One region of the Winogradskyella sp. SYSU M77433 genome, then DNA from elsewhere that is predicted to be linked to it. Evidence: riboswitches for the same ligand, from Rfam matches in the RefSeq annotation. Region 1 holds a riboswitch; the other holds the start of a gene.
What was found. A riboswitch is a leader RNA that binds a small molecule or an ion and turns the genes downstream of it on or off. The one in region 1 is predicted to bind S-adenosylmethionine.
Positions count from the first base shown of each region.

Region 2: it holds a riboswitch for S-adenosylmethionine, as region 1 does, so the genes downstream of both, QGM60_RS11705 (aminotransferase class I/II-fold pyridoxal phosphate-dependent enzyme) here and QGM60_RS02600 (O-acetylhomoserine aminocarboxypropyltransferase/cysteine synthase family protein) in region 1, are expected to answer to the same signal.

Region 1 is NZ_JARYTG010000001.1:608,427-620,357, forward strand. It holds gene leuC (3-isopropylmalate dehydratase large subunit) at 1-182, opposite strand, end outside; gene QGM60_RS02590 (2-isopropylmalate synthase) at 183-1,358, opposite strand; gene QGM60_RS02595 (hypothetical protein) at 1,505-3,052, shown strand; SAM riboswitch class I at 3,154-3,278, shown strand; gene QGM60_RS02600 (O-acetylhomoserine aminocarboxypropyltransferase/cysteine synthase family protein) at 3,400-4,698, shown strand; gene QGM60_RS02605 (alpha/beta fold hydrolase) at 4,776-5,786, shown strand; gene QGM60_RS02610 (nucleoside deaminase) at 5,869-6,342, shown strand; gene QGM60_RS02615 (DUF5686 and carboxypeptidase-like regulatory domain-containing protein) at 6,353-8,863, opposite strand; gene QGM60_RS02620 (pyruvate dehydrogenase complex E1 component subunit beta) at 8,954-9,931, opposite strand; gene QGM60_RS02625 (electron transfer flavoprotein subunit beta/FixA family protein) at 10,217-10,963, shown strand; gene QGM60_RS02630 (electron transfer flavoprotein subunit alpha/FixB family protein) at 11,056-11,931, shown strand, end outside.
Region 2 is NZ_JARYTG010000005.1:183,306-195,236, reverse strand. It holds gene metH (methionine synthase) at 1-781, opposite strand, end outside; gene QGM60_RS11715 (four helix bundle protein) at 784-1,143, opposite strand; gene QGM60_RS11710 (homocysteine S-methyltransferase family protein) at 1,177-2,178, opposite strand; gene QGM60_RS11705 (aminotransferase class I/II-fold pyridoxal phosphate-dependent enzyme) at 2,178-3,344, opposite strand; SAM riboswitch class I at 3,459-3,583, opposite strand; gene QGM60_RS11700 (HupE/UreJ family protein) at 3,712-4,302, shown strand; gene QGM60_RS11695 (dCMP deaminase family protein) at 4,406-4,837, shown strand; gene QGM60_RS11690 (S41 family peptidase) at 4,837-6,453, shown strand; gene QGM60_RS11685 (FAD-dependent oxidoreductase) at 6,450-7,055, opposite strand; gene QGM60_RS11680 (hypothetical protein) at 7,142-8,152, shown strand; gene QGM60_RS11675 (CHAT domain-containing protein) at 8,179-10,158, shown strand; gene QGM60_RS11670 (T9SS type A sorting domain-containing protein) at 10,173-11,759, opposite strand; gene QGM60_RS11665 (hypothetical protein) at 11,784-11,931, opposite strand, start outside.

The DNA.
Region 1 (11,931 bases):
GTAGCTACAATTTGATCTGGTCTAAAAATAGGAATTCCGCGATCTTCCAGTTCTTTGAAAGCTTGCGGACTTGTAACTTCGTGAATTAAGTGTTTGTCTATATACAATATTTGTGGACCGTTTTCTACACTACTGACCACATGCGCATCCCAGACTTTATCGAATAATGTTTTTTTTGACATTTAAGCTGAAATTATTTGTTTATAGACTGAACTCGTTTCAATAATTTGATGGATATCATTATCATCAATCTCTTTCTTTTTATCTGCAAAATCCAAGAAATTAGCATACACTTCATCTAACTGAAGCTTGGTTAATTCATAACCTACATTCTTAGCTCTGTAAGCTAATGCTGCTCTACCGCTTCTTGCTGTTAACACAATTGCAGATTCGGTAACACCAACATCTTTTGGATCTATAATTTCGTAAGTTTCTCTGTTTTTTATAACACCATCTTGGTGGATTCCTGAACTATGAGCAAACGCATTAGCACCAACAATAGCCTTGTTTGGCTGTGTATAAATACCCATACTATCACTCACTAATTGACTCATACCATACAGCATTGATGTGTTGATATTAGTATCTAAATTTAAGTATGGATGTTGCTTCAGTACCATCACCACTTCTTCTAAAGCAGTATTTCCTGCACGCTCACCAATACCATTAATAGTACATTCTATTTGTCTAGCACCATTAATTACACCTTCTATAGAATTTGCTGTAGCCAACCCTAAATCATTATGACAATGACAAGACAGTATAGCATTTTCTATTCCTTTTACGTTTTCTTTTAAGTATTTGATTTTCGCTCCGTACTCGCTTGGCAAACAATATCCTGTTGTATCAGGAATATTCAAGACTGTAGCACCAGCCTTTATAGCTGCTTCGCACACTCTAGCTAAGTATTCGTTATCTGTTCTACCAGCATCTTCAGCATAAAACTCTACATCTTCAACAAAAGACTTTGCATACTTTACAGCTTTGTAAGCTCTCTCAATTATATCTTCTTTATTAGATTTAAATTTGTGAATGATATGAGAATCTGAAGTTCCAATTCCTGTATGTATCCTAGGTTTCACAGCATATTTCAACGCTTCTGCCGCTACTTTTATATCATTTTCTACAGACCTAGTTAATCCGCATACTGTTGCATTTTTTACAATTTGCGAAATTGCTTCCACAGATTTAAAGTCGCCTGGACTAGACACTGGGAAACCTGCTTCAATAACATCTACTCCAAGAAGGTCTAGTTGTTCTGCAATAACAACTTTCTGTTCTGTGTTTAATTTACAGCCAGGAACCTGCTCACCATCCCTCAAAGTTGTATCAAATATTTGAATATGGTTATTTGACATTTATTAAAATATATTTTAGTATTGTCTTACGAATTTATACTTTGAAAATAGTTTGGCTCTAAGTCTTCGCTCTAGTTTACGATGCCCAAAGTCCAAAACGAATATTAATTAACTGATTTACAATTTAATAACTCGATTTTTAATTGATAACTAAAGACCAAAAAGACAATTTATTCGCTCTTGTGAAGTCACTCACCAAATCAGAAAAACGTCAGTTTAAGCTATACGTTGGTAGACTTGACGTAAACTCGGATTCTAAATTTTTAAATCTTTTTAATTTTTTGGATAAAGCTTCTAGTTATAATGAAGCTGCAATAGTAAAAAGCGGCATTGTAAAAAAGCAGCAACTTGCCAATGTAAAGGCGCATTTATACAAACAGATTTTAATCAGCTTAAAATTGAGCCCATCGCATCAAAACATACGTTCGCAAATTAGAGAACAGCTAGATTTTGCATCAATTTTATACCACAAAGGCTTATACAAACAAAGTTTAAAAATTTTAGATAAAGCTAAAGAGCTTGCTATTACTAATGAAGAAAAGAATCTTGCTTTTGAAATTGTTGAGCTCGAAAAAATAATTGAGTCACAATACATCACACGCAGCATTAGTAACAGAGCAGATGAACTTGCATTGCAAGCCAAAAGCCTAAGTGCCCAGAATGTTATTGCCAGCAAACTATCTAATTTATCACTTCAACTTTACAGTACTATACTAAAAACTGGTTACGTTAAGAATGAAGAAGAAAGCCAAAAAGTAACTAAATATTTTAATGACAGGCTTCCTAAATTTAATTTCAATAAAGTAGGCTTTAGAGAAAAATTGTGGTATTACAAAGCGCAATTATGGTATAGTTTTTTAATGCAAGACTTTTTGAGTTGTTACAAATATGCTTCGAAATGGGTGGACTTATTTTATCAAAATACAGGCATGATTCACCTGAATCCAGTTTTCTTTTTAAAGGGTAATAATTATCTTTTAGAAGCTATATTCTACATTAGAAATAAGCCTAAATTCCTTCAGAAGTTAGAAGAATTTAAAACCACAGTAAATCACCCTAAATTTCCTAAGGATGAAAATGTAGCATCACTAGTTTTTCTTTACACCAACTTTCATAACATAAATGCTCATTTTATTGATGGTAGTTTTGAAGAAGGTTTAGAGCTAATTCCTAAGATAGAAAAAGAACTAGAAACCTTTAAAGATAAAATAGATGCACATCATAAAATGATTTTCTACTACAAGTTTGCTAGTTTACATTTTGGAGCAGGAAACAACAAAGAATGTATTAGATATTTAGATAAAATCATTTCGAATAAATCACTTTCTATGAGAGAGGATTTACTTTGTTTCTCAAGAGTTTTAAACTTGGTGGCACATTATGAGGCTGGACTTGATTATCACTTAGAAACTCTATTAAGAAGCACCTATAAATTCTTAATAAAAATGAATGATTTGCACGAGGTACAAAAGGAAATGATAAAGTTCATCAAGAATTTACAACACATTTATCCTCATGATTTAAAGGATGCTTTCAAAGAATTATTAATCACTCTAAAAACTTACGAAGATCATCCTTACGAGAGACGAGCATTTCTGTATTTAGACATTATTTCTTGGCTTGAAAGTAAAATTGAAAACAAACCTGTTAGCGACATTATAAACCAAAAATACTTGACTAGATACGCGCCTTGAGCTTAAAATTCTCATAAAAAATATATAAAATCACTAAAATATTTGGATTTTAATTTTTTGTATTGCAATATTTGTACTCACAAAGTTCAAAACTTACTGAAATGTTATCAAGAAAGGTGGAGGGAATAGACCCGTTGAAACCTTAGCAACCCTTAGACTTACTGAGAAGGTGCTAAATTCTACTTTATTTTCGATTCATTTATCGAACAATTTAGATAGATAACTCAAGACTAATCACTCATCTGTAATTAGCATTTTCTTTTTAACATTTTTCTATTAAGTACGCTTCAATCGAAGCTTATTTGGCTTTTGGTTTAATTTATTTATTAACTCAAAAACTTAGAAAAATGAGTACACAAAAATTCGCAACAAAAGCGTTGCACACAGGACACGATGTTAGTAAAAATGGCGGAACCAGAGCAGTTCCTATTTACCAAACCACATCATACGTATTTAATGATGCCGATGATGCTGCAGGGCGTTTCAACCTTTCTGTCCCAGGATTTATCTACACAAGATTAAACAACCCTACAAACGACATCTTAGAGCAACGTCTAGCAGACCTTGAAGGTGGTATTGGCGCTGTAGCAACAGCATCTGGTACAGCTGCAATTTCAACAACGTTACTAACCTTATTAAGAGCAGGAGACCATATTGTTGCATCGAGTAGTTTATATGGTGGCACTTATAATTTATTGAGTGTAACCCTTCCAAGACATGGAATTACAACAACTTTTGTAGATCCTTCTGACCCTGAAAACTTTCAAAAAGCAGCGCAAGAAAATACAAGAGCATTCTTTATTGAGTCTTTAGGAAACCCTAAGCTCGATGTTTTAGATCTTGAAGCGATTTCTAAAGAAGCTAAAGCTCATAAGGTTCCTTTGATTGTTGACAATACAGTGGCCACTCCTTATTTACTGAACCCTATTGAATATGGTGCCAATATTGTTATTCACTCTCTAACAAAGTACATCAATGGTAATGGTACATCTCTTGGTGGAATTATTATTGATGCTGGTACTTTTGATTGGACAAACGGTAAATTTCCTGAATTTACAGAACCGTCACCAGGATATCATGGTTTGGTATATAGCGAAGCTCTAGGAGCTGCTGCATTTATTGCCAAAATTAGAGTAGAAGGCCTAAGAGATTATGGTGGAACATTAAGCCCTTTTAATGCTTTTCAAATTATTCAAGGACTAGAAACCTTAGAATTGCGTATAAAAAAGCACAGTCAAAATGCTTTGGAATTAGCGAAATGGCTACAAGAACAACCTGAAGTAAATTGGGTGAATTATCCTGGATTAGCAACAAGCAAATACAAAAAACTTGCTGATAAATATCTACCAAAAGGACAAAGCGGTATTGTAACCTTTGGTGTAGATGGAGGCTACGAATCTGCAAAAACTATTGCAGACACCACAAAACTATTCTCCTTACTTGCCAACATTGGTGATACAAAATCTTTAATTATACACCCTGCAAGTACAACTCATCAACAACTGAGTGACAAAGCTCAAGAAGCTACAGGAGTTACTAAAGACTTAATACGACTATCTGTTGGTTTAGAAAACATTGATGATTTAAAAGCCGATTTAAAAGAAGCTTTTTCTGTTGTTATTAAGAAAAAGTCGCTTCAAAATTAGTCTTTAATTAGTGTTGTTTATTAGAAAACAGATGTCTTGTCTTAGCAAGACATCTGTTTAACCTATTAAAAATAGAAATGGAAAATTTACATTACATAAACATTCCTAAATACACCACATCTACAGGTAAAACCACGAGTATTAATTTGTCTTACCAAACCTTTGGAAAAAACTTAAATGAAGCACCAATCATAATGATTAACCATGCACTTACTGGAAATTCAAATGTTATTGGAGAGAAAGGTTGGTGGAATGATTTAATTGGAAAAAACAAGTGTATAGACACAGACACCTATTGCATATTAGCCTTTAATATTCCAGGTAATGGGTTTGAGAACATAGGAGAACATCTTTTAGATAACTACAAAGACTTTACAGCTAGAGATATTGCTCAGTTATTTGCAATTGGATTACAAAAATTAGGTATCGACAAGCTTTTTGCTATCATTGGAGGCTCCGTAGGAGGTGGCATTGCTTGGGAGTTAGCTGCGTTAAAACCAAATTTAGCAGAAAACATTATTCCTATTGCTACAGATTGGAAATCTACAGATTGGCTTATTGCTAATTGCCATATTCAAGATGCTATTCTCAATCATTCTAGTCAACCGCTATCAGATGCTAGGATGCATGCTATGACACTGTATCGTACACCTGATTCCTTGAAGGATAAATTCAACAGAACAAAAACTGAATCTGGTTTATACAATATAGAATCTTGGCTCAACTACCATGGTGATAATTTAAATAATCGCTTTCACCTTTCTGCTTACAAGATGATGAACCAAATATTGAAAACTATTGATATTACAGAAGGAAGAGATAACTTTTTAGATGTTGCTTCAAAAATTTCGTCCAACATACATATTGTTACCATAAATTCTGATTTATTTTTTAAACCTGAGGAAAATTGGAATTCCTACGTGGAATTAAAAAGCATTAAGGATAATGTTTATATCAGTGAAATTAAATCTATTCATGGGCATGATGCTTTTTTAATTGAATTTGACCAACTTTCGCGTTTTTTAAAACCAATTTTCAAACCTAAAGTAAACACCATCAGCAATACATTAAGACAATTTGTGGCTTAAGCACATTTCACCTAACTAATGTTTTACTTATTGTAGCGATTTCTAACTGCTTATTATACTTTTGTCTTAAATAAATAAGTATATGGATAAGAAAGCATATTTTATGCAAGAAGCAGTTAACACTGCTTTAAAAGGTATGAATAATAATGAAGGCGGCCCTTTTGGTTGCGTTATTGTTAAAGACGGGAAAATTGTAGGTCGCGGCAACAACAAAGTTACCTCAACTAATGACCCAACTGCTCATGCTGAAGTTACCGCAATAAGAGATGCTTGTAAAAATCTTGATTCTTTTCAGCTTGAAGGTTGCGAAATTTATACATCGTGTGAACCTTGCCCAATGTGTTTAGGCGCTATTTATTGGGCCAGACCAGACAAGGTTTATTACGGAAGTAATCAGGTAGATGCTGCCAATATTGGTTTTGATGACGCGTTTATTTACAAAGAAATTCCTCTTCCTTACGAAAAAAGAAGTATTCCATTTATTCAACTAGCAAGAGATATAGCTATCCAACCATTTAAAGAATGGGCAAAAAAAGAAGACAAAACAGAATATTGATGGATTTATCTTAAAAGTAGAAACCAAAACTACCGGTAACACCAAATCTTCTGGCGTCGGGATTATCAAGATAATTTCCTCTAAAATTAAAATCTATTCGAAGGATTTTAAAAATGTTTGCCACACCAAAACTGTACTCATAATAAATATCCTTATCTGGTGCCATTAAAGGAATTTCAACTGGATTTCCTGTAGTGTTCAAAGCTATATTTTCATCTGATAATTCACCCCAAACACCGCGCAAGCTCATAATAGCTCTCAAGTTGTATTTCTTCAAAAAAGGTATTCTTGAAAAAATACGTCCGTTGAAATTATGTTCTATATGCATTGAGGTATAAGTATCTGTTACAAACTCGTAAAAATCTAACTGAGAAAACGTATTATATATAGAAAAATAGGTTTGGTTACCAGGTACCACATTTAGTAACGATAAAGGCACTTCACCAAAAGTTTTTCCTGCTTCAATAGATGTTGTTAATCTACCAAAGCCACCTACTTGCCATGGTTGTATATAAGAAAACTGAAGCTTTGTATAGTCAAAATCACTACTTAACCAATCTCTATCACCTCGACTGATCTGAGCAAACAGTCTAGCGTAATCATCGTTTCGCTCTTTACGCTCCACTCCATAACCTGTCATTTGTCGCTTAGGGAAATAGGCTAAAGAAAAACGTGTTTCAAACTGCTCAACTTCTGAAGAAACTCCTGTTGGTGACTCAGGATCGTTATAATCTAAACTAAAAGTTGGAGATGCCGAACTCAAAGTTCTAAAACTACCATCGAGTCGCATTTCAAAATTTCTGAGTGGCTCAATAGACAGCCCTAAATTGACTAGATTAATGTTGGTAAGCTTATCATTGGTTCCCGTTGTTATAACCGATGAGGATGCCAAACTTCTACCTAAAACATCTGTAGAGCTGGTAAGACTTGCCCCTATTTGTTCAATATCTCTACGATTACCACCAAAAATGGTTAAACGACTCTTTTTATCTAACAACCACTTTCCTGAAATACCGTATTTAAATTTATCATCTCTAAAGCCATAAGCCAAAAAGCCTTCTAATCTCCATAAATCATTTGGTCCAAAATAAGTTCTTCCTCCTGTTCTAAGTCGTAAACCTTCAACTTCATTATAACCAAAAGTTGAAAAGATTGGCCCATAATCGAAATTTATACTCGGAAATTCTATGTAGCCAGAAGCTAAAATGCTTCCTAAATTATAGAGACGCTTAAATTTTTTAACTGTTTTAAGTGTGTCCAACATTTTATACACACCTTTTTCATCTTTATTTAAAGCCTCTAACCTATTCTCTTCCCAAAAATCATCTTCTCTGTTATAAACGTCTTCATCATAATTATAAACCTCTTTGTCATAAAAGTCTCTATCCTTTGACTCATTGAATTTATAATTATCGTACAACGTAGTTCGCTTTCCGTAAACACCTCTTGATTTTTCCTTTTTATTCAGAGCAAAATCAGACAAGAAGTAATCGCGTTTTATCAGAAATAAAGAATCATTGAGCACTTCAAATTCTTGCTCTATATAAATTTCTTTAACCCAGTTTATATTGGCACTTTTTGAAGCTTGTAGGTTAATTTCTTTTATGGCATAAGTAGAATCATTAACCCAAAAATCACCTTTAAAAGTGAGTTCATTTTTTCGTCTTGGATAATAGATAATATTGTAGCACCATTTGTTATCAATATAAGCGCTATCGGATAGCACATAATTGTAGGTTTGAATTCCTGTACGGCTCAAAGGACTTACAAAACTCTTATCGAAAAACTTTAAGTAGTTATCGTAAACATTAAAATCTGAATATAAATCTTCAATAAAATCAATAATGATTTGATTATTACTAAATCCTGAATTTTTATTACCTACAAGATCTTCACGCTTTTTGTTGATAATATTGTCTCCATAAACTTTCTTTACAGATTCATTTAAGAAAATAGGCAAGTAGGTTTTTCCTGTAACGTTTGAAGTATCTACCTCCTCAAAAACAAACTCCATGCCTTTAAAAAGTTTACTTTTAATTAAAGCACTGTCAATGGTATTGAGATCAAATTCTACTTTTTCGTACTGGTCGTATTGGTATTGCTTAAATTGGCTAAGACCATTTTGTCGCTTACGTTCCCAAATTTTTTTGAGAATTCTAATCGCTGGGTTTTCTGAAGCCTTTTTTGACTGCTTTCCTGTAACAATTACAACTTCATTTAAAGAAGAGGCTTCTTCTTTTAGCGTAAACTTAAGATCGTAATTAACGCGTTTAGTTAAAGGATATTCTTGCATTTCGAAACCTAGAAAAGATACAATAAGTGTTTCCCAATTTTCATCAGATTCTAGATAAAACCTACCTTCTTCATTTGTGATTGTACCTGTTGTAGAACCTTTGAAAAGTACATTTGCAAAAGCAATAGGCTGATTGCTTTCATCAAAAACATAACCGCTGACTTTAGTCTGTGCTATAACAGAAAAAAAACTGAGGCCTAAAAGAGTGATAAGTAGTTTTATCTTCATATTAAAATAAAAAACTTCATCAACAACCGTGCAAACTTTAGCATGAGGGTCACTAATGAAGTTTATTAAACGCAGAAAACCGCGATTTATTTATTTGTACATTACTTTTTTAACTGCTTTTACCACATCATTGCTATTAGGCAACCACTCTTCAAGAAGAACTGGTGAATATGGCGCAGGCGTATCTGCTGTATTTATTTTTACTACAGGAGCATCCAAGTAATCAAAAGCTTCAGATTGTACCAAATATGTAATCTCAGTAGCAACGTTTCCAAAAGGCCAAGCTTCTTCTAAAACTACCAATCTATTTGTTTTCTTTACAGATTCTAAGATAGCTTTTCTATCCATTGGTCGTACAGTACGTAAATCTATAATTTCAATTGAAATACCTTCTTTCTCTAATTCTTCTGCAGCTTTGTATGCTTCCTTAATGATTTTACCAAAAGAAACTACAGTAACATCTGTACCTTCTCTTTTAATGTCAGCGACACCTAATGGAATAGTATATTCTCCTTCTGGCACCTCACCTTTATCACCATACATTTGCTCAGACTCCATAAAAATTACTGGATCGTCATCACGGATTGCAGATTTTAAAAGCCCTTTAGCATCATAAGGATTAGATGGCACAACAACTTTTAATCCTGGAGTATTTGCAAACCAGCTTTCAAAAGCTTGAGAGTGCGTTGCAGCTAGCTGACCAGCCGAAGCTGTTGGTCCTCTAAATACGATTGGACACTTGAACTGCCCACCAGACATTTGTCTAATCTTAGCCGCATTATTTATAATCTGATCAATTCCAACCAAAGAAAAGTTAAATGTCATATATTCTACAATCGGACGGTTTCCTGTCATTGTAGAACCTATAGCAACACCAGCAAAACCTAACTCTGCAATTGGTGTGTCTATTACACGTTTTGGCCCAAACTCATCTAACATACCTTTTGAAGCTTTGTAAGCTCCATTATATTCAGCTACTTCTTCGCCCATAAGATAGATACTTTCGTCTCTTCTCATTTCTTCGCTCATGGCTTCAGCTATAGCTTCTCTAAATTGAATTGTCTTCATTATTATAATTTTATTCGAATAGCAAAAATAGGAATAATTCAGTTTAATTTTATAATAATAAAGCGGATAAAATTACCTAGACACAATAAAACTTTTAGCACTTCCACCCAATCAAAATCAATCAATCAAATTCTCAATTATTGCTTTTAAAACTGAAAATTTAACATTCAAATGTTAAGTTTTGTGAAAAAACCATAAATTTACTATGCATGCATAGTAAAAATTCAAATTATATATTTATCTTCGTGACCATATAAATAAAGACCTTTAAATAAATAATTTTTTATGAAGATATTAGTATGTATTAGTCATGTTCCTGATACAACCTCAAAAATCAACTTTACGGAAGGTGACACTAAGTTTGACACTAACGGTGTTCAATTTGTAATTAATCCTAATGATGAGTTCGGTCTAACGCGTGCCATGTGGTTTAAAGAAAAACAAGGTGCTAGCGTAGATGTTGTAAACGTCGGTGGACCAGAAACAGAACCTACCTTAAGAAAAGCCTTAGCCATTGGTGCAGACACTGCCATTAGAGTTAACACTCCTGCTACAGATGGTTTTTCTGTCGCTAAACAACTTGCTAAGGTTGTAAAAGATGGTGGTTACGATTTAGTTATTGCTGGTAGAGAATCTATTGATTATAACGGAGGAATGGTGCCAGGTATGATCGCAGCTATGGTAGGTGCTAACTTTGTAAACAACTGTATTAGCTTAGAAGTCGATGGTACTTCTGCAAAAGCTGTAAGAGAAATTGATGGAGGAAAAGAAACTGTAAGTACATCTCTTCCGTTAGTGGTTGGAGGACAAAAAGGTATTGTTGAAGAAAGTGATCTTAGAATTCCTAACATGCGTGGCATTATGATGGCGCGTAAAAAACCTTTAACTGTTGCTGAACCTGTTGATGCGAATGCTGAAACAAATGCAGTAAGTTTTGAAAAACCAGCGCCAAAAGGAGCTGTGAAATTAGTTGATGCTGACAATTTAGATGAGTTAGTAAACTTACTTCATAACGAAGCTAAAGTTATTTAGTACTTAACAGTTGTTACAATTTAGTTTCATTTAAAAAAATCATTAATGACATCCTGAACGCTTAACTTCGGGATAAGAAAAATAAAAAACATATGTCCGTTTTAGTATATACAGAATCCGAAAAAGGAAAATTTAAAAAAGTAGCATTCGAGGTTGTCTCTTATGCCAAAGCTATTGCTGATAAAATGGGTAGTACCGTTACCGCTGTAGCTGTTAATGCAGATCAACCTGATACTTTAGGTAAGTATGGTGCTTCAAAAGTACTTTCAGTAAAAGCTGATAGTTTAGATAGATTTAATGCAAAAACTTACGCTTCAGTTATTGAGCAAGCTGCTAAACAAGAAGGCTCTAAAGTTGTTGTAGTAAGCTCTAGTGCTAATAGTAAATATTTAGCACCTCTTTTAGCCGTAAACCTAGATGCAGGTTATGTATCTAATGTTGTTGAAGCGCCTTCAAACGTTTCACCTTTTACAGTAAAGAGTTCTGTTTTCACTAATAAAGCGTTTGCTAATACCGAAATAAACACTGATGTAAAAGTTGTTGGTTTATCCAATAATTCATTTGGTGTAGTTGAAAATGATACTAGTGCTTCCACAGAAGAGTTTTCACCTTCATTACCAGAATCTGGTGTAAATGTAGAATCAGTTGACAAAGCTACTGACAAAGTAAGTATTGCAGATGCTGAAATTGTTGTTTCTGGTGGTAGAGGTCTAAAAGGCCCTGAAAATTGGGGAATGGTAGAAGAATTAGCCGAAACACTTGGTGCTGCTACAGCTTGTTCTAAGCCTGTTTCAGATTTAGGCTGGAGACCACATAGCGAGCACGTTGGACAAACAGGTAAGCCTGTAGCTTCAAACTTATATATTGCTATTGGTATTTCTGGTGCAATTCAGCACTTAGCAGGTATCAACGCTTCTAAGGTAAAAGTAGTTATCAATACAGATCCTGAGGCTCCTTTCTTCAAGGCA
Region 2 (11,931 bases), on a different contig from region 1:
CATGGTAAAGAAAAGCGGAATGCATCGCTTCTCTTACGGTATTATTTCCTCTGAAAGAAAACGACACGTTACTAACGCCACCAGACACGTTTGCGTGAGGTAAATTTTCTCGAATCCACTTGGTCGCATTGAAAAAATCAAGTGCGTTTTTTCGGTGTTCTTCCATACCTGTCGCCACAGGAAAAATGTTAGGATCAAATATGATATCTTGAGGTGGAAAGTGGACAATGTCCACTAATATTTTATAGGAACGCTCACAGATTTGGATGCGTCTATCAAAGGTATCTGCCTGACCAACCTCATCAAAAGCCATCACAATAACTGCTGCACCATAACGCTTAATACGTTTAGCTTGACGAATAAATTCAGTTTCACCTTCCTTTAAACTGATAGAATTTACAACCGATTTCCCTTGCACAACCTGCAAACCAGCTTCAATAATTTCCCATTTTGAGCTATCAATCATAATTGGAACACGTGCAATATCAGGTTCCGAAGCTATTAAATTTAAAAAGGTAGTCATAGCGTAAACGCCATCTAACATACCTTCATCCATGTTAACATCTATGATTTGCGCACCGCCTTCAACTTGTTCTCTTGCTACATCTAGCGCTTCGTCATATTTTTCTTCTTTAATTAATCGTAAAAATTTACGCGAACCTGTTACGTTTGTGCGCTCACCAACGTTTATAAAATTACTTTCTGGTGTAACAATTAATGGTTCTAAACCTGATAACTGTAAGTATTTGGTGTTTGGTGTTTGGTGTTTGGTTGAATTCATCATTACTTTTTATTTTTGAAATAATTAATGAATCCGTTTAATAATCTTTTTACAGAAGTAATCTCTTCTAAAACTTCTGAAAGCTGTTTTTCTGAAATATATTCTAAATCATGAGCTAGAAACAACTGAGTTTCGAGTTCAAAAAGAGAACCTTTTGAGATATATAAAAATTGAATAGTCTCTTTATCTGATTGCCTTCCTATACCTTCAGCAATATTTGAAGGGATTGAAATTACACTTCTATTAATTTGATTTGTAAGACTATATATTTCAGTATTTGGAAATTGAGACGTCAAGCTGTAAACAGTCTTCACCAATTTTCTTGCAATCTTCCAAACATCTAAATCTGTATAATTCTTCATAATTCTTTCTTCTTTAATACTAAATACAATAAACTAAACACCAACAACTACTTGTCTAGGTTTATATTTTTTAGCCACTTCAGCAATAGCTTTAATGTGTTCAGGACTTGTGCCGCAACAACCACCAATAATATTGATTAAGTTATCCTTTAGATAGTTTTCTATAAGTTGTTGCATCTGTTCTGGTGATTGGTCATATTCACCAAACGCGTTTGGTAATCCAGCGTTTGGATGTGCAGAAGTATGAAATTCAGTTTTGTCGGATAAGCGTTTTAAATACGATTGTAATTGTTCTGCACCTAATGCACAATTAAAACCAACACTTAACAATGGGATATGAGATACTGAAGTTAAAAAAGCTTCTACCGTTTGTCCTGACAATGTTCTTCCTGATGCATCTGTTATTGTTCCAGACACCATAATTGGGATATCAATATCTCGTTCTTCTTTTACTTCTTCTATAGCAAATAATGCTGCTTTTGCGTTAAGCGTATCAAAAATGGTTTCGACTAACAAAACATCTACGTCACCATCTATTAAAGCTTCGACTTGCTCTTTGTAAGCTACTCGCAATTCTTCGAAAGTAATAGCACGAAATTCTGGTCTGTTTACATCTGGACTTAAGCTTGCGGTACGGTTTGTTGGACCGATACTACCAGCTACAAAACGAGGTTTTTCAGGGTTTTGCTTAGTAAATTCTTCCGCAACTTGTTTGGCTATTTTAGCGGACTCAAAATTTAATTCATAAACCAAATTTTCCATTTGGTAATCTGCCATAGCGATTGATGTACCTGAAAAGGTGTTGGTTTCAACGATATCTGCACCAGCTTCAAAATACTTACGATGTACTTCTGCAATTGCTTCTGGCTGTGTTAAAGACAGCAAATCGTTATTGCCTTTTAATGGCGTTGGATAATCTTTAAATCGCTCGCCACGAAAATCTTCTTCAGTAAATTTATATTGCTGAAGCATAGTACCCATTGCTCCATCAAGTACTAAAATTCGTTTTTGTATTTCTTCTTTTATGTTTGGCATTACTTCAAAGCTTGTTTTAAATCGTTAATAATATCTTCGGCATGTTCTAAGCCAACAGAAATACGTATTAATCCACCTGAAATACCTGTTTTTAGGCGATCTTCCTCCGATAGTTTAGCATGCGTTGTTGATGCAGGATGCGTAACAATACTTCTGGTATCTCCTAAATTAGCAGATAGTGACAAGAGTTTTATGCTGTTTAAAAAGTTTCTGCCAGCATCAATGCCTCCCTTTATTTCAAAAGCGACAATACTACCACCGAATTTCATTTGTTTTTTTGCTAATTCATGTTGAGGATGAGATTTCAGAAAGGGGTATTTTACAAAGTTTACCTTGTCGTGATTCTTTAAAAACTTAGCTGTTTTCAATGCGTTATCACAATGTTTTTCTACTCTTACAGGTAAGGTTTCTAGGCTTTTTGATAAAATCCAAGCATTGAAAGGTGAAAGCGCCGGACCAGTATTTCTTGAAAACAAATAGATTTTTTGAATAAGCTCAGCATTACCAACAGTTACGCCACCAAGAACTCTACCTTGTCCATCAATAAGTTTTGTTGCTGAATGAATGACCAAATCTGCACCAAACTTAATGGGTTGTTGTAAATAGGGAGTTGCAAAGCAATTATCTACAATAAAAATGAGATTATGTTTTTTAGCAATATTACCTAAAAGTTCTAAATCTAGTATATCAACAGCTGGGTTTGTTGGGCTCTCAGCATAAAGAATTTTGGTGTTAGGCTGAATTAAATTTTCAATACGTTCAATTTCATTTATTCTAAAGTAGCTTGTTGAAATATTCCACTTAGGAAGAATGTTATTAAACAAAGTCTGGGTAGAACCAAAGATACTCTGACAAGACACAATATGATCACCTGAATCTAAAAGAGCAGCAAATGTTGAAAACACAGCAGACATACCAGTTGCAAATGCATAGCCACGTTCGGCACCTTCCATTTGGCATATTTTTTCTACAAATTCAGAGCTGTTAGGATTACTATATCGACTATAAATATTACGCTCTTTTTCGTCTGCAAAAGAGGCGCGCATATCTTCAGCATCTTCAAAAATATAACTCGATGTTAGATACAAAGGGTTAGAATGTTCTAAAAACTGTGTGCGCTCTATTTGAGTGCGAATTGCGGCAGTTTCTATATGTTTAGAATTCATTTTCTATTAAATTTTATGTATTTGGTAAAACCAAAAGCCCAAAGCGCCATGTTTAGACGTGCTTAATAGGAAATGTTATAAAGAAATAATAATGCGGAAATGCATATTTTGTTTTAGTTATCTATCTAATTTTTTGATAAATGGATCAAAAAATCAAGTAGAATTTAGCACCTTCTTAGTAAGTCTAAGGGTTGCTAAGGCTTCAAAGGGTCTAATCCCTCCACCTTTCTTGATAACATCTCAATAAGTTGTTTGAACTTTGAAAGCACAAAACTCTGAAAGAAAATAAGAATAAACAAATTTTATTCTCTTTATTTTGATTGAATAGTATTAGTTATATCTTTGGTTTTACCCAAACGAATTAATTATGTTAGATAACTTTTGGTTTAATGTTCAGTATGGCATTAATCATGTTTTAGACCTCGATGGTTATGACCACGTCCTTTTTTTAATGGTATTAGCAGTGCCTTATCTTTTTAAGGATTGGAAACGTGTACTGTTATTAGTATCAGTATTTACATTAGGACATACGCTTTCACTTGTATTAGCATCTTATGGTATTGTAAGTGTGAATGGTTCATTAGTGGAATTCTTGATTCCTGTAACGATATTGATAACCGCTATTTATAATGTGTTTACTGCTGGCAAAAAAGAAAGAAACAGTAAAATAAGCTTACTGTTTTTCTCCACATTATTTTTTGGTCTTATTCATGGACTAGGTTTTGCGAGAGAATTTAAAATGTTTGCAGGGCAATCACAGAATAGGCTAGAACTTTTAATAGAGTTTGCTTTAGGAATAGAAATCGCACAAATAATCATTGTTTTTGTCGTTTTATTCATAGGTTTTTTATGTCAAACTATTTTTAGATTTTCGCGTAGAGATTGGGTAATGGTTCTTTCTTCTATAGTTATAGGGCTTGTAATTCCCATGATAATTCATAGCGAATTGTTAAATTAAGACGAAAGTTTGATAAAACTTTAACTGGTAGCGAATTGTTTATAAAATACTATCCTTTTATATTCGTTACTTAGATGGTACGTTTGTGCCCTAATATTTATATATGTCCAAGACTAAACAATTGCGTTATGATAAGGCTTATCTTAGGATAGCTAAAGAATGGGGAAAATTATCACATTGTAAACGTAAGCAAGTAGGAGCACTCATTGTAAAAGATAGAATGATTATTTCAGATGGTTACAATGGTACACCAACAGGTTTCGAGAATTATTGTGAAGATGAAGAAGGATATACCAAATGGTATGTTTTACATGCTGAAGCCAATGCGATATTAAAAGTAGCTTCATCAACACAATCGGCTAAAGGGGCTACTTTGTACATTACTTTATCTCCATGTAAGGAATGTAGTAAGCTTATTCATCAAGCTGGCATAATTCGTGTTGTATATCAGCAAGGGTACAAAGATGACTCTGGATTACAATTTTTAGCAAAAGCAGGTATAGAACTTGTACAAATAGAAGACTTAAAAGCCTAGTGGCCACAAAAAATAAATACATACCACTAATTATTGGTGTTGCAATTGCAGCAGGTGTTGTTATTGGTGGAAAATTAAACTTTACAGATACTTCAGATAATCTTTTTACCACGAATAGTAAAAAGGATAAAATAAATCGGCTTATAGATTACATAGACTACGAGTACGTAGATGATGTAAATACAGATAGTATTGTAGATGTTACTGTTAATGGAATTTTAGATAATCTCGATCCACATTCTACTTATATTCCAAAAGAAGATTTAGAACGCATTACAGAAAACATGAAAGGTGATTTTGTAGGTGTCGGAATAAATTTTTACACCTATAGAGATACTATAACTGTAGTAAAACCTACTGAAGGTGGTCCAAGTGAGCGCGCTGGAATTATAGCTGGAGATAGAATATTGATGGCAGATGGTGACACGCTTTATGGAAAAAACATCACTAACGATCTTATTACAGAAAAGCTAAAGGGCGATAAAAACACTAAGGTAAAATTGACTGTATTCAGAAAAGGTGAAGATGATTTGCTTGAGTTCACTGTAAAGCGAAAAGACATTCCTATCAAAAGTGTTGATGCGGCTTACATGCTTACGGATAACTTAGGTTATATTAAAATCAATCGTTTTGCAGAATCTACGTTTAATGAATTTAAAGATGCCCTTGATGAGCTTCAAGAACAGGGAGCTACAAAATTAGCTTTAGACTTAAGAGATAATCCAGGTGGTTTTTTAGGTATAGCAGAGCAAATTGCTGATGAATTTTTAGAAGATGATAAACTAATTTTATTTACTAGAGATAAGAAGGGAAGAGAGGAACGAACCTATGCAACCAAGCGAGGGGATTTTGAAGATGGTGAAATTTATATTCTTATAAATGAAAATTCTGCTTCTGCAAGCGAAGTTATTGCTGGCGCTTTACAAGATAACGATAAGGGTATTATTGTCGGAAGACGGTCTTACGGTAAAGGTTTAGTGCAACGTGAAATGGCATTAGGTGACGGAAGTGCGGTTCGGCTTACAGTTTCAAGATATTATACTCCAACAGGACGTTCTATTCAAAAACCTTATACTACAGGTGATAATTATAGTTATTATAATGACTATTATAAACGTTTAAGAACAGGCGAACTTATTGATGAAAAGAATATTGAAGTAGATGATTCCTTAAAGTTTACAACTCCAAAAGGAAAAGTCGTGTATGGAGGTGGAGGCATTATACCTGATGTTTTTGTACCTGTAGATCGACTGTTTGATAACGAAACTATTAATTACCTAAGGAGAAGAGGCCATTTCGGATATTTTGTTTTTGAAGAATTAGATAAAAATAGAAGTGTTTATAAGAATGTTACTAAATACGATTTTATAAATAATTTTGAAGTCAGCGATGATATTGTAGTTCGTTTTCAGGATTTTATTAATGAAAGAGAACGTACAAATATTACTTTCGTAGCTTATAATGATGAAATAAGACGTCTTATAAAAGCTACTCTTGCGCGTCAGTTGTTTGATGACAATGCCTTTGAGGAAATTATAAACAAAGATGATATTATGGTTGAAGAAGTTATTCTTTTAAGCCAAGAATATCCAAGCCTTCAGACAATAAAAAACTAGCTGTGCTTGTCGTGAACTTTGGTGTGTTTTCCATCGTTCCAGAGTGTTAGAATATCTGTAGCCACATGAGCACCACTTCCGCTAGCAATAGAAAATTGGCTTCTCCAACCTGCCAAAGTACCAGCAACATAAAGGTTCTCTTCAACTAAATGATCAGTATTTTTTAACCAAATTCTATCTTTTTCAATGGCGGCTCTTGGGTGCGGTTCAATATAGTTTTCTAAACCTTTAATCGTTATTAAGCTTGTATAGCCAACAGCAACTACAACAATTATGGAGATGTAACTATTTTTATTGGTTTCAACTATAAATCCTTCAGTAGTTTTTATTACCGATTTTACTTTCTCTTTTTCAATTTGGTCAATATGAGGGTATAAATTTCTTAACTGATTTTTTCCACTCTCTAAGATATCCTTGCCCAAAGTTCTAGGTTCTAGACCGAGAACATTATTAAATAACGCTGTTTGTAAATGTGAAGTCTTTTGATGTGTTATAATACCTATTCTTTTATCTTTTGCATAAGCTTTGTCTTTAGCTGACCCTAAGACCAAAGCACAAGATAAACCTGCAGCTCCTCCACCGATAATTAATGTATCAAACATATTTTTTGTTTATTCTATCAATTAACAATATAAGTTATATTTAATGTTTCATATGTGATATTAAAATTTTTTTTGAAACAGATTTTATGAGGTTTTTATTCCGATTGTTTTTAATTCTTACAGTGTCAATCTTTTTGGGTTCCTGTAAAGGAAAAAATGAAACTGATAATTTAAATAACAAAAATGTTCATAATGAAACTGAAGCTACATACCAAGATAGTATACAAATAAAAAAAGCGAGATCTATACTTGCTGAAGCTATCAAGAATATTCAAAAAGAACGGCTGGATGGTAAAACCGAAAAACTCTTAGATAGTGCCAGGTTATATTATAAAAAATTAAAGCACATACCCATTGAAGATCTGAGTAACCTGTACAGTTATTATGATGTTTTCACTTACAAGACAAATCAACTTGATAAGAACATTCTATACAACAAAGAGTTTATTGATCTGTATAAGAATTATGATAATAAGAATTATCAAAAATTATTAATGGCAACTACAAATCTAGGTTACTCTCTAGGTGATATTGGTAAGCCATTAGATGCTCTGCAAGAAAGTGTTTTTCCTATCAAAAATACTATAGATTCTCTATTAAAGGAAACTATACCTGATTCGCTAAAACTTCAACTACAAGTTACAAAAATGGTTAATTACAGGCAGCTTATAATATATGCTCAGGAATTAGAAAACGGGAAGATATTAAGAGAGTCGGTAGATGATTTTGAAGCGTATTTGCTAGAAGATAACATTCCAAAGCAGGCTGAAGAATTTCTGCCTTATGCTCTTAGTAATTTAGCAGATGTCTGTATAGATTTAGGTGAGTTTGAAAAAGCTAAAAATCATATCTCACATTGGAAATCACTGATACCAGCAAACAAGTATATAGATCAACTAATGATTATAGACTTGGAATCCAAAATTCAGGAATTGAATGAAGAATACGATCAACTGACCTTTAGTTTTGAAAACGCAAATGAAGTTTATGATTTAATTGAAGAAAATAATAGGTTTAAGAATATGTTTTATTCCTCAATAATTCATAGAGAGGCTAAAATTGAACTCAAGAAAAAAAAATTGACCACGAACTTTTAGATGATAGAATTAAACGGCTCATGGAAATGAGTGTTTCGGATATAAAGAAAGACCAAATGTTTGCTTTATATGCATATGATTTAGAGGTGAAAAAAAGATTCTTATCTAATAATTTAGATTCTATACCATATTACTTGGACATTCACCTAGAACTCGCTAATAAATTCCAAAGAGGTGACTTTTTAAATAAACATACCCTAAATAGTGTAAAATATGCTCTACTAAGGAGCGATAGTAAAGATTTAGATATTACAATCAATAATTATTTGAAACGTATTAAAGTAAATAGCTTAGATGAAATAGGTGCTTCTGATATAACAAATAATCACTTGTATGGTAGTTTGCACACAGCTCAAACATTAATAGAATTAAGTAATTTGATTTTAGAGAACGCCAAACTATCCAATAATCAAAATTTGTTTCAAAAATCATTTAAGTTGGCCTTGTTATCTGGAATGTTAGTGAATGAAAATAGGAGTCAATTCAACTTTAATGTTTTTGAAAAAAATCTAATTGATAATATAAATACTAATCTATTACTATGTAGATCATTATTAGAAGTAGATCATACTGAAAATAATATGTTCAATGACAATATTGTTAATGTTGTAGAGCAAAATACTAACTCGCAACTTACTATAAAAAACACTATCAATAATATTAAGTATAGTTACAACGAGGGAGTTAAAAAAGTTTTAGATACCCTCAATTTAATAGAAGTAAGGATTGCTCAGTTAAAATCTCGACTGATAAAAAATGATGATGATAAAAATCTAATTGAAGAACTTGATAGCTTAAAATTGAATAAATCAAATCTGTTATTGAGTCTAAAAAAGCAATCTTATGATAGTAAAATTAATGATGCTTTAGATTTTAATCTTGCAGAATTAAAATCTAACCTATCTAAACAAGAGGTTATTGTGCGTTTTTATGATTACGATAACTTGTATGCCTTTTTAATTTCAAAAAATAAAATACAGTTTTTTAACCTTGGAAATAGTGAAGATTTATCTCAAAAGTTTTTCAATTTTTTAAGTGATGTTAAACAACTTAAAAATTACAAAAACAGTTATAATGATGTAAGTTCCAACTTGGAGTTCTTAAATAAGAACCTAAATTTTAAAAAAGTAACCATAGTGCCAGAAGGTAATGTTTCTCTAATACCGTTTGAACTTTTTTTGGATAAAAACTTGGAAAGTGATAGAGTTGTAAACTACAATACATCTTTAAAATTAATAGGTAATATCAATAGAGACAGTAATGAACTTTTAGCATCATATTCACCTACTTATTTGGAAAAACCAGATAATAAAAATGAATTTAGAGCATCTATAGAGCGTAGTAATAATACGTACCAGTTGCCTTTTGCTGAAGAAGAAGCAGCTTATGTAGCATCTCTATTTGATGGCGATTTGTATAACGGTACTACAGCTAATAAAGAGAATTTTATAAGTACGGTTTCTAATTATGGGGTGCTTCACTTAGCAATGCACGCTTATGTAGACGAAGACAATGAATATAACTCTAAGCTATTATTTTCTAGTAGCGGTAGTGAAGATCATTTAGATTTAAATACAATTTACAATCTTAAGTTAAATGCTGATTTAACTACACTAAGTGCTTGTAATACAGGTTTTGGGCGTGTAGATTCAGAGGAGGGTGTTTTAAGTCTTTCAAGAGCTTTTCAATATGCTGGTAGTGATGCAACATTAACAAGTTTATGGCGTGTTCCAGATAAAGAAACTTCAATTATAATGAAGCGTTTTTATGAATATTTAAAAGAAGGTTTATCGAAAGATGAAGCACTAAAAAAAGCGAAACAAGAATACTTGGAAAGTGTTGATGACGCTAATTTAAAACACCCATATTACTGGGCAGGCTTTGTGCTTACAGGAGATACATCACCAATTACTAATAGTCCTAACTATTGGATTTATATTATAGTTGGTTCCTTATTTTTTTTAGTGTTGGTAATCATTATGAAAAAACGTTCTAATTTAGGTTAGAACGTTTTTGAATTTTATTTCTTCAAGACTTTAAAATTTTGAACCGAGCTTTCAACTTTTATATTCAATAAATAAATACCCTTTGTTAAATTGAATATATCAATATGAGAATCCACATGAGTTAGTTTACCTTCGGCTATAGTTTTTCCTTGTAAGTCGAACAGTCGATAAGTACCATCATTTTCTATGCCATAGATATTGATTGTATTTTCTACTGGATTTAAAATACGGATGTTATGAAACGTAGGTGATGTTGTAGATAAGCTATTACTTAAATTATAAATATATACAGCACCAGGACTTCCCTCAGGTAATATGTTTCCATTGATGTCACCTCTATCTGCGTAGGCACCAACAGCTAGTTGATTACCATCCCAAGATGTAATATAACCAAACTCATTTGTGCTGTCTGGAAATGGTGGTGGAATGACATATCTGTTATCAATATTTCCATTACTATCTATATTTAGTTCCTCTACAAGCCCAGATGCTCTTGTAGAGCCATTGTATGGCACTCTACCTCCCTTATAGCTTATCAAAGCAGTGTTCCCTATCAAATTTATGGAAGCGCCATAACCAGCATTAAATTCTACATTTGGTGGTTCAACAATTTCAGTTTGAGACCAAGTATTATTCACCTTTTTGAATATATAAACAATACCACAGTCTGCAGTATTGCTAGTTCCTGGTTGAACTCTTGTTTCATTAGAAGCGCCAACTACTAATGTGCTATCGTTTATATCTAAACCATCACCAAAATCAGCATTTGCAAATCTTGTACTTGGTACTATTTTTTGCTGTAATAAGAATTGCCCCATGTTATTACTTTCGAAAACGTAGACCGCTCCTGCGAAATTTAGGGGATTGTTTCCATTAGCATCTTGTTGTTCTCCTCTAGTACCAACTGCAAGAGTGTTTCCAAATAGGGAAATTTCAGTGCCAAAGAAATCATTTGAGCTAGGTTCTGGATTATCAATACCTTGACTATAGGTTACATTACCACTATTGTCATAATCGTAAACGTGAATTTTACCACTTCTTAAAGCATTAACACTAGTGTATCTATGTTCTACTTCACTTATAAAAATTTGATTGTTGGTTAAATAAACTCTATATCCAAATAAGTGATTAAGCTGTCTTGTGGGAGCAAATATCTGATTGACCAATTCCCACTGGTTGGTAGCAGAATTATATTTATAGAGGAAAACAGCACCAGCGCTCTCTACAGTCGGAAAACCATTAGCACTATCGTTATATTTATATCTAGGTGCTCCCACAGCTATAAAATCACCATTAATTTCTACTTCGCTTGCATAATTATCATAAGATTCAAGGAATGGTGCTTTTAGTTTTTGTTCAAAAATGAAGTTACCGCTAGAGTTTTTTCTAAAAACATATGCAGCACCAGTATTAGGTTCGCTAACTGTACCATCAAATATATCTCCTCCCACTAAAATATCACCTTGTATATCTACAGCCCAACCAAAACGGTCATTAAATGAGCCATCAGGTGCCATAATTTTTTCATTAAAGGTTGAACTTTGTGAATAGGTAATTATTGATATGCAAATAAGGATAAGAGTAGTTATTTGTGTTTTCATAGGTTTTAATTTATTATAGTGAGATTATAGGTTGCTATATTCCCAAAAAAATTGATAGGTTGAACTAGAGTTATTGTAAGTTCTTATCATATCTGCTGCTATTGGATAATCGCTTTCTAGTAAATAATTGAATGAATATGTTAATGTCTCGCTAGAATTATTAGAATATGCA